Regions from separate parts of the Listeria sp. MAN/IMW/UF464 genome, predicted to be linked through region 2. Evidence: predicted binding sites of a transcription regulator. Region 2 holds the regulator's gene; the other holds the start of a gene.
The links. Region 2 encodes NrdR, which represses ribonucleotide reductase genes. Its sites were predicted from a motif close to AACACNATATATNGTGTT; they were not measured.
Positions count from the first base shown of each region.

Region 1: a site for NrdR is predicted at 5,846-5,863, ahead of nrdD (anaerobic ribonucleoside-triphosphate reductase). Genes of this name have one in related genera too.

Region 1 covers NZ_JBZWZP010000001.1:1,367,578-1,375,928, reverse strand. Annotated here, with positions in the region: gene yidA (sugar-phosphatase) at 1-126, opposite strand, end outside; gene AC4PG0_RS07015 (GNAT family N-acetyltransferase) at 263-766, shown strand; gene AC4PG0_RS07010 (Crp/Fnr family transcriptional regulator) at 801-1,466, opposite strand; gene AC4PG0_RS07005 (ComEC/Rec2 family competence protein) at 1,708-2,550, opposite strand; gene AC4PG0_RS07000 (Cof-type HAD-IIB family hydrolase) at 2,567-3,388, opposite strand; gene AC4PG0_RS06995 (Gfo/Idh/MocA family protein) at 3,505-4,476, shown strand; gene AC4PG0_RS06990 (ABC transporter ATP-binding protein) at 4,517-5,617, opposite strand; gene nrdD (anaerobic ribonucleoside-triphosphate reductase) at 5,908-8,058, shown strand; gene nrdG (anaerobic ribonucleoside-triphosphate reductase activating protein) at 8,051-8,351, shown strand, end outside.
Region 2 covers NZ_JBZWZP010000001.1:135,623-143,973, forward strand. Annotated here, with positions in the region: gene polA (DNA polymerase I) at 1-2,493, shown strand, start outside; gene mutM (DNA-formamidopyrimidine glycosylase) at 2,517-3,338, shown strand; gene coaE (dephospho-CoA kinase) at 3,355-3,957, shown strand; gene nrdR (transcriptional regulator NrdR) at 4,035-4,499, shown strand; gene AC4PG0_RS00740 (replication initiation and membrane attachment family protein) at 4,505-5,881, shown strand; gene dnaI (primosomal protein DnaI) at 5,891-6,814, shown strand; T-box leader at 6,865-7,095, shown strand; gene thrS (threonine--tRNA ligase) at 7,165-8,351, shown strand, end outside.

The DNA.
Region 1 (8,351 bases), 1.2 Mb from region 2:
AGTACAAAGAACCACTTTTACACCTTTTAATTTTGCTTGGCGAATGGCTTCTTTTACTTCATCCGTAACCTTATGATCATCTGTCAGTAGTGTTCCATCAATATCAATAGCAATTAATTTATACAATATACTAGCTCCTTTTCCATCATAAACTCATTCTAGTATAGCATAAATTAGGACAGATTTCCGGCTATCTATTGAAACGACAGGGAATTTATGGCATGATTGACATGGAAACTTGATAAAAGAAAAGAGTGAAATAATGAAACGTAATTATCATGTGAAATTTTTAAATGAAAAAGATGTAGAACTTGCAGAGGCAGTTTGCGCGGCATCAGAAGATTATTATTTAATTGAACAAAATAAACCCGCATCAAAAAGCGATGCATTAAAAATTATCACAGAAATTCCAGACGGGAAAACGAGATTCGATAAATTTATACTGGCGGTATTGGATGAAAATGAAAAACCAATCGGCTTAGTAGATATTGTTTCTGATTATCCGAGAAAAGGTCGCTGGTTTATTGGCCTATTATTATTAACACCAGACGCTCGTGGCAATGGCCTTGGAAAAGTACTTCACCAAACTATTAAAGAATGGGCAAATGATGGTGGAGCCGATTCCTTAGCACTTGGAGTTCTAGCTGAAAATGAAAAAGGACGCGGATTTTTCGAGCATCTAGGTTATTCGAAACAAGAAACGAAACAAGCGACATATGGTGAAAAAGAGCAAGAAGTTGATATTTACACTATTGATATTAAATAAAAAAGGATGCAGCGTATATGCTGCATCCTTTTACTTATCTTATAGCATCATTATTTCTTTCTAGAAGTGCTTCCATATTAACATGCCATTGTAGTTTTACTTTTGAAATAATACCAGCTTCTTTTAATTCTTTTAATTGAGAATAGAAAAATGCTTTTGAAAGCGTACAGTAGTTTTTAATAACGGTTGTGCTGACTGCTTTAGGGATTATCGCCACGCCGTCTTCAGGTTGTATATCCAGGATTTTAATAAGCATTTCAAAAACAAAAGCTAATTGGTCTTTTTTATCACGATATTGTAGAAGTGATTTATAATAGCCGTGTTTAGCAATGGATCGCATAATTGTATACTGGAAGCCAAAGTTTTCAGGGAATAGGGAAAGAGAATACTCAATGTCTTTTTTCTTGTAGATGATGATTTCGCATTCTGTTAAAGTTTGGTACGTCAAAACAAGAGGTCTATTTTGGAAAATGGTGTAGTAACCCATGAAAAAATTAGAAGTAAATATAGAATAAATTTTATCATTGTCAAAATCGATATATCCTGCTAATATACCGGATTTTAATAAATAAACGCAGTCTTTATTTTCGAGAACTAAATCATTTAGTACCGTGTGTTCTGGTATAGTAATGCTGTTGGATTTTAAATTGTACTGTTCCATCATTGTAACAAATTCTTTGTGATTAAATGGATAGGCCATCTTTTATTTCGTCTCCTTCAGGTTCAGTTGTATGTACACAAGTATATTGTATCATCGTACAAGTGAATAAAGGTACTAAAAAAAGACCCTTTAAATAGCTTGTCTTATGCAATTACCCGTTTGTGAGAAAAGTAATCGTAATATTTTTGCCACATTTGTGAGGTAAAACGTCTAAAAAAATAAATAACAGTAAAGAGCTAGGAATAACAGCAGTTGTGCATTCCTAGCTCTTTTAAATAATTTATTTTCCTATTGTATAATTAGCGCCATTACCAGTAACAACGATGGTTTTGTTGCGGTCTGTTCGGTAAACTTTTGCTTTTGCTTTGGTTAATGTGGTAACCGTTTGCGAGGTAGGGTGGCCGTAGCCGTTTTTACCAACGCTTATTATCGCATATTTTGGTTTTACAACATTGACGAAAGCTTTACTAGTAGCTGTTTTTGAGCCTTGAGTGCTTACTTTTAACACGTCAGCTCGTAAAGTTTTCTTCGCTTTTATCATATCTGTTTCTGCTTTTGTTTGAGCATCTCCAGTGAGAAGAAAGGTATTTTTTTTATAAGTTAGGTGAAGGACGGCGCTCCAATTATTGCGATCTGTTTTTCCGTATGTTTTTACAGGACCTACAAATTGTGCGTTTACACCTTTAATTGGTAATTTTACACCAGCTTTTGCCGTTTTGATTGGTAGTTTCTTCTTTTTGGCTGTATTGACAAAATCTTTGTAAGCAGCTGTTGTGTTTGTGGAATTTGGCGCATAAAGGCTTTTGACTTTAATGCTATTCATCACTTCGGGCAGACCGCCAATATTATCTGCATCTGGGTGAGAAGCAACCATGACTTCAATATCTTTTACTTTTAATTTCTTCAAATAATTAACTACAATCTTCCCTTTTCCTTTGTTGCCGGCATCGATTAAAATATCTTCGCCACTAGGAGCCTTGATGTAAATGGCGTCCCCTTGACCAACATCAATGAAATGCACTTTTATCGTTGGTGTTGCGGCTTCGGCTTGAATGGAGCTTGGTACCGAAATACCAGCTACTAAAGCTAACACTAGAAACAACTTTAAAATCCCTTTTTTCATCCCTTTTCCTCTTTTCCTATGAAATGAATTCTTTTAGAAATTTGTAAACCCCGTCTGCTTCATTCGTGTCTGTAAGTTGATTTGCTGCTGCTTTGACATTATCGCTTGCGTTAGCCATTGCAACACCAGTTCCTGCATATTGTAGCATGCCAATATCATTTTCACCATCACCAAATGTGATAATTCTTTCTCTAGGAATACCGTAATATTTTCCAAGCGCTTCTACAGCAGTTTTTTTGTCAGAATTAGCAGGGAGAATCTCTAAATTATTATGGTGAGAGGAAAGTACGCGAATTCCATTTGCTTGATTTAACGCTTGACGCACATCGGCTAGTCGAGACGTATCGTCCTCTGAAACTACGATGGCGTTTAAAAATTGATTCATGTTTTCATCAAAAACATGCGAATCATTAATAGAAACGAGTGAAAAACTATTATGTCCAGTATCGAGTCGGCTTTTATCAGCAAGCTCTCGGAAAAACTCAGGTGGTTCTTTTGTGTAGAATAATGTATTTGTAGAGAAGAAAAATAGTGGTAAATCAAAATCGCGCATAATATCATATGTTTCACGAATGGCTTTTTCTTCTAAAGTGGTTTTAAGAAACTCTTCGTCACGAATGGCTGCGTAAGAACCATTGGATGCAATAACATGACCAGACTTACTAACTTGAAAACCTACTTCCCGGGCGGAACGATACATCCGTCCAGTAGAAATTGAAAAAATATGACCGTCATTTTCTAAAGTTTGAATTAAATCACGGGTTTTCTCAGAAACAGTCTGATCTTGGCGCAGTAGTGTACCATCAATATCCGAACAAATTAAATATTTATTAGTCAAATAAAATCATCCTTTTTAGTTAATAACATAAGTATACCATGTGCGAATCGGAATAGTTATATATGATACAATAGTTTTTGACAAGTTCGAAAATAAATATTTGGGGGAATTCCACGATGAAAAAGCTTAACTGGGCAATTCTTGGACCAGGTTCGATTGCGCACCAATTTGCGGAAGGAATGCAAGGGTTAAATCGCGAAATCTATGCAGTAGGAGCACGAAGTTTAGAGAAGGGACAAGTTTTTGCAAATCAATACGGGATTGAAAAGGTATACGATGATTTTGATGCGATGCTTACAGACCCTATGATTGATGTAGTGTATATTGCTACACCTCATTCTAACCACTACGAATTTATTATGAAAAGTTTACATAATGGGAAACATGTTTTAGCAGAAAAAGCGATTACTGTAAGCAGTGCGGAATTGAATGAAATAAATGCATTAGCTAAGGAAAAAGGGCTAATTGTTAAGGAAGCCATGACGATTTTCCATATGCCGCTTTATAAGAAATTACGAGAAATAGTTGATTCAGGCGTAATTGGTAAACTTAAAATTATCCAAGTAGCTTTCGGCAGTGCTAAGGAAAAGGATCCGAAAAATCGTTTCTATAATATGGATTTAGCTGGTGGGGCATTACTTGATATTGGTACATATGCATTGAGTTTCGCGCGTTACTTTTTAAGCGCGGCACCTGATGAAGTATTAACGACGATGAAGAAATTCGAGACGGGCGTGGACGAACAATCAGGTATTTTACTGAAAAATAAAGAAGAAGAGTTGGCCGTAGTGTCGCTTTCTTTCCGAGCTAAAGTACCAAAACGCGGTGTTATAGCCTGTGAAGAAGGATTTATCACTGTAGATGAGTATCCGCGGGCAGACCGAGCAACGGTTACATACACCGCGACAGGAAAAGTAGAAGAAATCAAAGCGGGTGAAACAGATAAAGCATTAGAATATGAAATTACAGCAATGGAAGAAAGTATTGCAACTGGAGAAAATACAACCTATCAATTAACGAATGATGTTATCGCGATTATGAGTGATGTTAGGTCGCAGTGGGGAATTAAATTTCCTTTTGAAAAATAAGAAAATCCCCGCCACATGTGGCGGGGATTTTTTAAGTATATTAGTCAGTTAAGTTATCTTCTGTTTCTGGGTCAAAGAAGTGAGATTTAGACATTTCAAATGCTAAAGTTAATACTTCATTTGGTTGGTGTTCAGAGCGAGCATCAACACGAGCTACGAATTCGTGTGTACCAACGCGGCTATGAAGCATGAATTCAGCACCAGTAAGCTCGGCAACAATAGTAGTCGCTTTGAAAGTGTAACCTGGGTTTGCTTCAATAACGATTGGTTCATCATGAATGTCTTCTGGACGAATACCGAAAACGATTTCTTTACCGTCAAATCCTCTGTCTTTAAGAAGTTTAAGTTTACCTTCTGGAACAGCGATAGTGAAATCATCACCGATAAAGTTAGAACCTTCTAAACGACCTTTGAAGAAGTTCATTGCTGGGCTACCAATAAAGCCGGCTACGAACATATTCACTGGGTGATCGTAAACTTGTTTTGGTGAACCAACTTGTTGGATAACACCGTCTTTCATGATAACGATACGAGTTGCCATTGTCATTGCTTCTGTTTGGTCATGGGTAACGTAAATCATGGTAGTATCTAATTGTTGGTGAAGTTTTGTGATTTCCGCACGCATTTGCACACGTAATTTCGCATCCAAGTTGGAAAGTGGTTCATCCATTAGGAAGACTTTTGCATCACGAACGATTGCACGACCTAGAGCAACACGTTGACGTTGACCACCGGAAAGTGCACTTGGTTTACGTTTTAAGTATTCAGTTAAGCCAAGAATATTTGCTGCATGCTCAACACGTTTTTTAATTTCGTCTTTTGGCATTTTACGAAGTTTTAAACCGAATGCCATATTATCATATACAGTCATATGTGGATATAATGCGTAGTTTTGGAATACCATTGCGATGTCGCGGTCTTTTGGCGCAACATTGTTCATTACTTTACCATCAATAGATAGTTCGCCTTTAGAAATTTCTTCTAATCCAGCAATCATACGTAAAGTTGTAGATTTACCACAACCAGATGGTCCTACAAAAACGATGAACTCTTTGTCATCGATCTCTAAATTAAAGTCAGATACCGCAGTTACTTTGTTATCGTAAATTTTATAAATATGTTCTAATGATAATTGTGCCAACTTACTTCGCCTCTTTCTATTTTTTAACTTGTGTTTATTGTATATGAAAACGCTTTACAAAAACTATGGCAATTTGCACAAAGAAAAAATTCATCTGTTGGGCAACTTGCATAAGTAGCAAAAAAATAAAAAGAAGTAAAGTGACAAAAGACCTTTTATGTGAAAGATTTTTCATGGCTTTTAATTCTTTAGTCCCAATTCAAAAAAATCCCCAGATATCATTACAAAAAAACTTTATATTGTGTTATATTATTATAGCAGACACAATATATAGTTAGTGGGGGATTATCATGTACGTGGAACAACTTAATGAACAAATGGTGATAAAAAGGGATGGCCGCAAAGCAAACTTTGATTTAATTAAAATTCGTAATGCCGTTGAAGCATCCATGAAAGCAATTGAATTAGAGGACGAAACTTTTTTAGAAGAGATTTTGCTTGAGGTTGTAAGTGAATTACCTAACAAGACAGATATGACCATCGATGAAATCCAGCAATGCGTCGAAAACACTTTAATGAAATCGACGTATCCTGATGTAGCGAGGGCTTACATAGAGTATCGTCACGACCGGGATCACGAGCGCGAAAACATCACAGATATGCACAAAAGCGTAGAAAAATTACTACAAAAAGATAAAACAGTAGTGAACGAAAATGCAAATAAAGATGCGACTGTTTTCAATACACAACGCGATTTGACAGCAGGAGCCGTAGCAAAAAGCTATGCCTTAAAATACATGCTACCAAAACACGTATCGAACGCTCATTTAAAAGGGGAAATTCATTTTCACGATTTAGACTACAGTCCATACCATGCGATGACAAACTGTTGTTTAATCGACATCGAAGGAATGTTATCAAAAGGATTTACGATTGGTAATGCCAACGTAGAAAGCCCGAAATCAATCCAAACAGCTACAGCACAAATTGCTCAAATCATTGCAAACGTAGCAAGTTCACAGTACGGCGGCTGCTCAGTTGACCGAATTGATGAAGTATTATCCGTTTACGCTCGTTTAAACTTTGAAAAACACAAAAAAGATGCGACAGAATGGGTCGTTCCAGAAAAACAAGAAGGCTACGCAGCGGAAAAAACACGCAAAGATATTTACGATGCGATGCAAAGCTTAGAATATGAAATCAATACATTATATACAAGTAACGGCCAAACTCCATTCGTCACACTAGGCTTTGGTCTTGGGGAAGATTGGTTTGCCCGCGAAATTCAAAAAGCAATCTTAAAAGTTCGTATTGGCGGGGTTGGTAAAGATAAACATACTGCCATTTTCCCGAAATTAGTATTTTCGATTCGTCGTGGAACTAATTTAAATGCGGAAGATCCGAACTATGACATTAAACAATTAGCGCTGGAATGTTCCTCAAAACGGATGTATCCAGATGTACTTAACTACGATTCACTCGTTCGTTTAACAGGCGATTTCAAAGTACCAATGGGTTGCCGTTCATTTTTACCAGCTTGGAAGAATGAAAACGGAGAACATGTTAACGCGGGAAGAAACAATCTTGGGGTTGTAACGCTTAATATTCCGCGAATCGCCATTCAAAGTGGTGGGGACAAAGAACGTTTCTGGGAAATTTTCCACGAGCGCATGAAAACAGTCAAAGATGCGCTACTTTTCCGTTTAAACCGTGTCCGTCAAGCTCGTCCAGAAAACGCGCCAATTCTTTATAAATATGGAGCTTTTGGCAAACGACTACAAGACGGTGAAAATGTCGATCAACTATTCAATAAAGAACGCTCTACGATTTCGATCGGCTATATCGGTCTTTACGAAGCTGCAACTGTATTTTATGGCGGCGAATGGGAAGGCGACAAAGAAGCAAAAAACTTTACGCTTGATATTGTGAAAGAACTAAAAGCCTATGCTGATAATTGGAAAGATGAATATGGCTACTGGTTTAGCGTATATTCTACTCCAAGTGAAAGCTTAACGGACCGTTTCAACCGTTTAGACAAAGAAAAATATGGCGTAATTAAAGACATTACAGATAAAGACTATTATCAAAACTCTTTCCATTATGATGTTCGTAAAAAAATCACACCATTTGAAAAAATCGATTTTGAAAAAGATTATCCAGAATTTTGCTCTGGCGGATTCATTCATTATTGTGAGTATCCAAAAATGGTTCACAATACGAAAGCACTTGAGGCTGTATGGGATTACTCCTATGATCGTGTAGCTTACCTTGGTACAAATACACCAATTGATAAATGTTACGAATGTGATTTTGAAGGTGAATTTGTTCCTACAGAAGAAGGCTTTAAATGCCCAAGCTGTGGAAACACTGATCCTGAAAAAGCAGATGTTGTAAAACGTACTTGTGGTTATTTAGGTAATCCGATGAAACGTCCAATGGTTCATGGACGCCACGTAGAAATTAGCAATCGTGTGAAACATATGGAGAACTTAGGTGAATAATCCAAAACCGTGCGAATGGAAGTCGAATGAATTATCCAGAGGGTATATCGCCGACTATAAAGCATTCAACTTTGTCGACGGGGAGGGCGTCCGGTGCAGTTTATATGTATCTGGATGTCCTTTCCACTGCGAAGGCTGCTACAACAAGGCCGCGCAATCATTTAAATACGGCAAACCTTACACAAAAGAATTAGAAGACGATATTCTAAAAGACATCGGACATGAGAGCGTTCAAGGTCTGACGTTGCTTGGCGGGGAACCATTTTTAAATACCGCCACATGCCTATCTGTCG
Region 2 (8,351 bases):
GAAAAAGAAAAGCCTAGCCATGTGCTCGTTGCTTTTGATGCAGGAAAAACAACCTTCCGCCACACTACATTTAAAGGATATAAAGGTGGTCGCCAAAAAACGCCAAGTGAATTATCCGAGCAATTTCCATTTATCCGAGAGCTCTTAACAGCTTACGATATCCCGCAATATGAACTTGCTAACTACGAGGCCGATGATATTATCGGGACGTTAACGAAAAAAGCAGAAGCAGACGGAATGGAAGTCGCTATCATAACAGGAGACCGCGATTTAACTCAACTTGCTTCTCGGAAAACCACTGTTTATATTACTAAAAAAGGTATAGCTGATATGGAAACAAACACTCCAGAAACCTTAAAAGAAAAATATGACTTAACACCATCGCAAATCATTGATATGAAAGGTTTAATGGGAGATTCATCTGATAATATTCCCGGCATTCCTGGCGTAGGTGAAAAAACAGCCTTGAAACTTTTGCATGAATTTGGCGGTACAGTTGAAAGTGTCCTTGAACATGCTGAAGAAATTTCAGGTAAAAAATTAAAAGAAAAAGTACTAGAAAATAAAGAATTAGCTCTTTTAAGTAAAGAACTTGCGACAATCAATGTAGATTCACCAATCGAATGTACAGTCGAAAGTACGAAATATGATGGCTATCAAACAGAAAAAGTCATCCCACTATTAAAAGAAATGAACTTCACAACGCTTTTGAAAAACATCGAAGGAGATACAGCGGAAGAAGCAAAAGAATTAAAAGAACTATCTTTTGAAATAGTAACCGAATTAAAAGAACAACACTTTGGCGGGAAAACCGCGCTTTATGTGGAACTGGAAAATGATAATTATCATACCGCAAACTTTATTGGATTAACTGTTCATTCTAGCCAAGGAACATACTTCTTTACGAAGGAAACTGCAGAAAAAAGTGCGGTTTTCCGTAATTGGGTGGAAAGTGACGAAACAAAAGTCGTTTATGATGCGAAAAAAACAATGGTAGCGATGAACCGAATTGGTTTTGCTATAAAAGGTGTCACTTTTGATATTATGTTAGCTTCTTATTTACTAAATCCATCAGATTCCATTGATGACTTTACAAGTGTTGCTGTGAGACATGATTATACAGAAGTAGAAACAGACGAAGCAATTTATGGAAAAGGTGCTAAACGAAGCACGCCGGAAGAGAACATTGTTGCTGCCCACTTAGCCAGAAAAGCAGTAGCAATTGCTGAATTAGAGAAAAGACTAGTAGATGATTTAGAGGAAAATGAGCAATTAGCTTTGATGGAAGATTTAGAGTTACCACTGACTTTTGTCTTGGCACAAATGGAAATGCAAGGGGTTAGCGTAGATACAAAACGTTTAGAAAATATGAAAGTAGAATTAGCTGGTAGATTGAAAACATTAGAAGAATCGATTCATTCACTAGCTGGCGAAGAATTTAACATCAATTCACCAAAACAATTAGGTGTCATTTTATTTGAAAAACTAGAACTTCCTCCAGTGAAAAAAACCAAGACTGGTTATTCAACCGCAGCGGATGTACTAGAGAGCTTATCAGGAAAACATGCGATTATTGATGAAATTTTATTATATCGTCAACTAGGTAAAATTCAATCTACCTACATTGAAGGCTTGCTTAAAGTAACTGACAAAGAAACGCATAAAGTACACACGCGTTTCAACCAAACGTTAACGCAAACTGGACGTTTAAGCTCTGTAGATCCGAACTTACAAAACATCCCGATTCGACTTGAAGAAGGCCGGAAAATCAGACAAGTTTTCGTACCAAGTAAACCTGGTTGGAAAATGTTTTCCGCCGATTACTCCCAAGTAGAATTGCGTGTTTTAGCGCATATTTCTGAAGACGAGAATTTAATTTATGCGTTTAAACACGACTATGATATTCATACAAAAACAGCGATGGATGTTTTCCATGTAGAACAAGATGAAGTTGATTCTTTAATGCGTCGTCAAGCCAAAGCAGTAAACTTTGGAATTGTATACGGAATTAGTGATTATGGGCTCTCTCAAAACCTTGGTATCACGAGAAAAGAAGCAAAAGACTTTATTGATCGTTACTTTGTGAGTTATCCAGCTGTAAAAGAATATATGCAAGATATTGTTCGTTTTGCGAAAGAAAAAGGCTACGTAGAAACTATTTTACATCGTCGTCGGTATATTCCGGAAATCGTCAGCCGCAATTTCAATGTAAGAGGATTTGCGGAAAGAACGGCAATGAATACACCTATTCAGGGTAGTGCCGCGGATATTATAAAAAAAGCAATGATTCTCATGAGCGAACGCTTAAAATCTGAGAATTTAGAAGCAAAATTATTACTTCAAGTGCACGATGAGCTTATCTTTGAAGCACCTGAAGCAGAAATTGCAAAATTAGAAGAGATTGTACCTGATGTAATGGAAAATGCGGTAGAACTTTCTGTGCCACTTAAAGTTGATAGCGCATTTGGCGACACTTGGTATGATGCGAAATAAATAGAGAAACGGGGAGTTTATATATGCCAGAAATGCCGGAAGTAGAAAATGTCCGCGCAACATTACAAGAATTAGTCCCAGGTAAAAAAATAGATCAAGTGATTGTCCGCGTTCCCAAAATGATAGTAGCAACACCACCCGACGAGTTTGTCCATATGCTTGTCGGGCAAGAAATAGAAGCAGTGCGTCGTCGCGGCAAATTTTTACTATTTGACTTAACAAATTGTACGATTTTATCCCATTTGCGTATGGAAGGTAAATTCCGTTTAATGGATGAGAACGAGGAAGTTACTAAGCACACGCATATAATTTTTCATTTTGAAGATCATACCGAATTGCGCTTTTTAGATGTGCGGAAGTTTGGGACGATGGAAGTGACAAATAAATACGGCGAGTCAGAAACAAAATCGATAAAAAAACTAGGTCCAGAACCTTTAACACCTGCATTTACATTAGCTGATTTTGCTACTGGTGTGAAAAAAACAAGTAGAGCTATCAAAACAGCCTTACTTGATCAAAAATTAGTTGCTGGTGTTGGGAATATTTATGCGGATGAAATTTGTTTTGAAGCAAAAGTGCATCCAGAGAGAGCCGCCAACTCGCTATCTGATAAAGAAATTAATCGCATATTTGAAGCGACAAAAAGTATCATGACTGAAGCAGTTGCCCTTGGTGGTTCCACTGTTAGAACTTACGTGAATTCACAAGGTAAACTAGGACAATATCAAGATAAATTAAAAGTGTACGGAAAAACTGGGGAACCGTGCGTTATTTGCGGGACACCCATTGAAAAAATTAAACTAAATGGACGCGGGACGCATTTTTGCCCGCACTGTCAAAAATAGAAAGCGAGCTGAAATCATGGGTAAAACAATTGGATTAACAGGAAGTGTGGCAACAGGAAAGTCAACTGTGAGTAACCTGATTCAGCAAGCTGGAATTCCGCTAGTTGATGCTGATATTGCAGCTAGAAAAGTAGTTGAAAAAGGAACAGGTGGCCTAGCGGAAATTGTTGCATACTTTGGAAAAGACATTTTACTTGAAGACGGCACTTTAAACCGGGCTAAACTAGGAGAAATTATTTTTCGTGATAAAGAAAAACGGGAAAAATTAAATGAAATTACCCATCCTCGCGTGAAAGACTATATGTTGAATGAAAGAGAACGCTTTTTTGAAGCAGGAGAAAAAGTTGTATTTTTTGATATTCCGCTACTTTTTGAAAGTCATTTAGAATCTTTAGTGGATCAAATTATCGTTGTTTGGACGACACCGGAAACAGAGTTAAAGCGTTTAATGGAACGAAATAACCTAACTAAAGAAGAGGCATTAGCAAGAATTAATAGCCAAATGGGAATTGATGAAAAGGCGAAAAAAGCCGATTTTGTGATAGATAATAATGAGTCACTGGAAAAAACACAAAAGCAAGTCCTTACATTTATCGAGCGTTTTGTTAATAACAAATAGCCACCCTTACTTTCACATGGTATAATGAGGCATACAAATAAACAGATAAAGAATGCTAGAGATAGGAGTGATTTTTTGTGAGATGTCCTACTTGTAAATATAATGGCACGCGTGTTGTAGACTCAAGACCGGCAGACGATGGTAACTCCATCCGAAGAAGGCGTGAATGTGAAAAATGCGGATTCCGTTTTACTACTTTTGAAAAGGTAGAAGAGAGTCCTTTAATAGTTGTGAAAAAAGACGGGGCAAGAGAAGAATTTGCTCGTGAAAAAGTAAGACGTGGTTTAATAAGAGCTTGTGAGAAACGCCCAGTTAGTGCGGAACAAATTGAAGAAATCGTGAATGAAGTAGAGCGTGAACTAAGAAACATTGGTGACAGCGAAATCGCTTCTGATTTAATCGGTGAAAAAGTAATGAATAAATTAGCGAGTCTTGATGAAGTTGCCTACGTGCGCTTTGCATCGGTTTATCGCCAATTTAAAGATATTAGTGTGTTTGTAGAAGAACTAAAAGATTTGATGGAAAAAAATAAAGATAGGTGAGTAAATTGACGGAATTTTGGATGGAGCTTCAGGCGGTAGATAGCTATCAAGTGAAGGCAAGTGGGATTTTGACAGGTGCCGATAGAAAAATAATTACGATGTTGTATCAACCGTTAATGGGGGCGGAATGTCTTGCTTTATACCAAACCCTGTTCACAGAAGTGGAAGAAAACAGACTCTGGTCAGAAGCGCATTCTCACGTCCAACTTTTAAATATGCTTGATATTAGTTTGAAAGCGTTATTCGAGGCGCGATTGAAACTAGAAGGCTTAGGTCTTTTAAAAAGTTATGTGAAAACAGAAAATGACCAACGCTTTTATATTTACGAAATTTTACCACCGTTATCACCCGAAAAGTTTTTTTCAGATGGTCTTTTAAATATTTATTTATATAGTAAAATTGGCAATGCGCAGTTTCAGCGTTTGCGTCGTTTTTTTGCAGATGAAACTTTTGACACAGATACATACAGCGAAATTACTCGTTCGTTCCAAGATGTTTTTGAACCGTTTAAAGGTGGCAGTAGTGCAGTTCCATCAGAATCTAATCAGGTTTTAGTGGATAAAATTGCGCCAAAAGAAATCGAATTTGATGACGCGAGTTTTGACTTTAATTTATTCTTAAGTTTACTTTCGCCAGGGATGATTGCCCGGGAAAAAATAACAAAAGAAGTGCGCCAAACGATTTTAAAATTACACGGGATTTATCAAGTTTCTGAAAAAGATATGCCGAGTTATTTGTATCGTGCGCTTGATGCAAATGGCGAAATCGACATCGTTTATTTACGAAAAATCGTGCGCGAAGGCTACACGATTGAAAATGGCGCTCCACCAAAATTGCAAATGAAGCAGGAAACACCTGTAAAAAAAGAACCAGAAGAAGCTTTAAATGATGAAGAAGCCCTTCAAGTTTATTTAGAAAGCATCACGCCATTCCAATTATTAGTGGATATTTCAGACGGCGCGATCCCGGCAGAAACCGATTTACGCGTCGTAGAAGAAGTCATGAATCAACAAAATCTCCCGGTTCCCGTGATGAATGTGCTAATTGAATATGTTTTACTTCGCCTAGACCGGAAGCTTTCTAAAAATTACATGATGACTATCGCGGCCCACTGGAAACGAAAAAATGTAAAAACGGCAAAAGAAGCTATGGATCTCGCGTGGCAAGAGCACGAAAAATATAAACGATTACAAGAAGAACCAGCCACACCGAAAAATAATAATTACAACCGAAATTACCAAAAATCCACTAGAAAAGAAATTTTACCGGATTGGTTTGATAAAGAACAAGTTGCTCCAGCAGAAAACAAAATGACAGATAAAGAAAAACAAACGCTTGAAGAACAAGTTCGTGAAATTAAAGAACGACTAAATAAAAGGTAGGTGAAGAATATGGATAACATCGAAAGAACATTAGGACAGCTTTTTGAAGGGCGAGATTTTGAAAAAGAATACCAAGGTTTAAAACAACAAGTTCTCCATTATCAACCAATTCAAGATTTTTTCAAGGAAAATAAAGAAGATATTACGGAACAATTAATTAATCAAAACTTGTCTAATTTGTACGAATTTATGACGCAACATAAAAAATTCACAGAGCAAGAAGAGACATTAATGCCTGGTTATGCTCCAAAACTTGTCCTTAACGGGGAATTCATTACTGTCACCTATTATCCAACAAAAGAAAAAATTGAAGAAGATAAACGTCGTGCTGTCGAGCGGAGAATTCGTTCGCTTTACATGCCAAAACAAGTGGTGGATGCTAATTTAGCAGACTTTTATACGGATGAAGAATCGCGTAAATTGGCGCTTGTTGAAGCTTATCAATTTTTAAATAACTATCCGCCTCAAAATGGTGAGCGTGTGAAGGGGTTATTTATTCATGGTAGTTTTGGGACTGGAAAATCCTACTTGCTTGGAGCACTTGCAAAAGAGTTAGCTTTAAAAGGTATTTCGACGACTCTAGTTTATTTACCAGAATTTATGCGGGAAGTGAAGCAGTCTATTTCGGATAATACTGTTGGCGAAAAAATCCAGTTTGCCAAAGAAACCGAAGTATTAATGCTTGATGATATTGGCGCAGAATCGATGACAGCGTGGACACGTGATGAAGTGCTGGGTGCGATTTTACAATTCCGGATGCAAGAAGAATTACCAACATTCTTCTCGTCTAATTACAATATGGATCAACTTGAGAATCATTTAATGTTTGCTCAAAATGGTACGGAAGAAAAACTAAAAGCTCGCCGAATCATGGAACGGGTGCGTTATTTATCCAAAGAAGTAAACTTAGAAGGAAAAAATCGCCGCTTCTAAAAAGTACTTGCAAATATATCTCATCGGGCTTATAATGTGAAGTAATATAAAACAAAGTGATGAAAAGGACAACCAATTTAACGGAAAATTATAGAGAGGAAGGGCTAGCTGGGAACCTTCTATTGGAACTTAAATTTGGACCACCTTGGAACTTCTATTAGGAACGTTTTTTACTAGTAATAATAGACGGATCGCTCCGTTACAGGCGACAAGAGTGAAGTAGTTAATTTTAGCTATTTCTGAATCTTGGGTGGAACCACGAGCATAAACTCGTCCCTTGACAACAGGAGGGATGGGTTTTTTATTTTGCCCTCCTAACCACATTTAAAAAAAGAAAAGGAGAGATTAGTATGAAAATCACATTTCCAGATGGCGCTGTAAAAGAATTTGAGCCAGGCGTGTCAACAGCTGACATAGCGGCTTCCATCAGTCCAGGTCTAAAAAAGAAAGCACTCGCAGGTAAATTAAACGGAGAATTACTTGACTTAGTAACTCCAATCCATGAAGATGGGGCAATTGAAATCGTTACTCCGGATCATGAAGATGCACTTGGAATTTTGCGCCATAGTACTGCTCATCTAATGGCTCAAGCGCTAAAACGACTTTATCCAGATGTGAAATTTGGAGTTGGTCCAGCGATTGAATCTGGTTTCTACTATGATATTGATACAGAAGCTGTTATTAGTGATGAATCTTTAGTTGAAATCGAAAAAGAAATGCAAAAAATCGTTCGTGAAAATGTACCAATCGAACGCGAAGTTGTTTCTCGTGAAGAAGCAATTAAACGTTTTGAAGCGATTGGCGATCAATATAAATTAGAACTAATCGAAGCAATTCCTGAAGATGAAACAGTGACAATTTATACTCAAGGTGAATTTTTCGACCTTTGTCGCGGTGTCCATGTTCCTTCTACTGGTAAAATTCAAGTGTTTAAACTGTTAAGCGTGGCTGGTGCATACTGGCGCGGCGACAGCAACAACAAAATGCTTCAACGTATTTACGGCACAGCTTTCTTTGACAAAAATGGCTTAAAAGAATTTATCCAAATGCAAAAAGAAGCAAAAGAACGTGACCATCGTAAATTAGGGAAAGAATTAGATTTATTTGCGAACAGTATCGAAGTCGGTCAAGGACTACCTCTTTGGTTACCAAAAGGTGCAACTATCCGCCGCGTTATTGAACGTTATATCGTGGATAAAGAAGAACGCCTAGGTTACAATCACGTTTATACTCCAATTATGGCAAACGTGGAACTTTACAAAACAAGCGGTCACTGGGATCACTACCATGAAGATATGTTCCCAACTATGAAAATGGATAACGAAGAACTTGTGTTACGCCCAATGAACTGCCCACATCACATGATGATTTATAAAAATGACATTCATAGTTATCGTGAACTGCCAATCCGTATTGCAGAACTTGGCATGATGCACCGCTATGAAATGAGTGGAGCACTTTCAGGACTACAACGTGTTCGTGGCATGACTCTAAATGATGCACATGTATTTGTTCGCCCAGATCAAATTAAAGATGA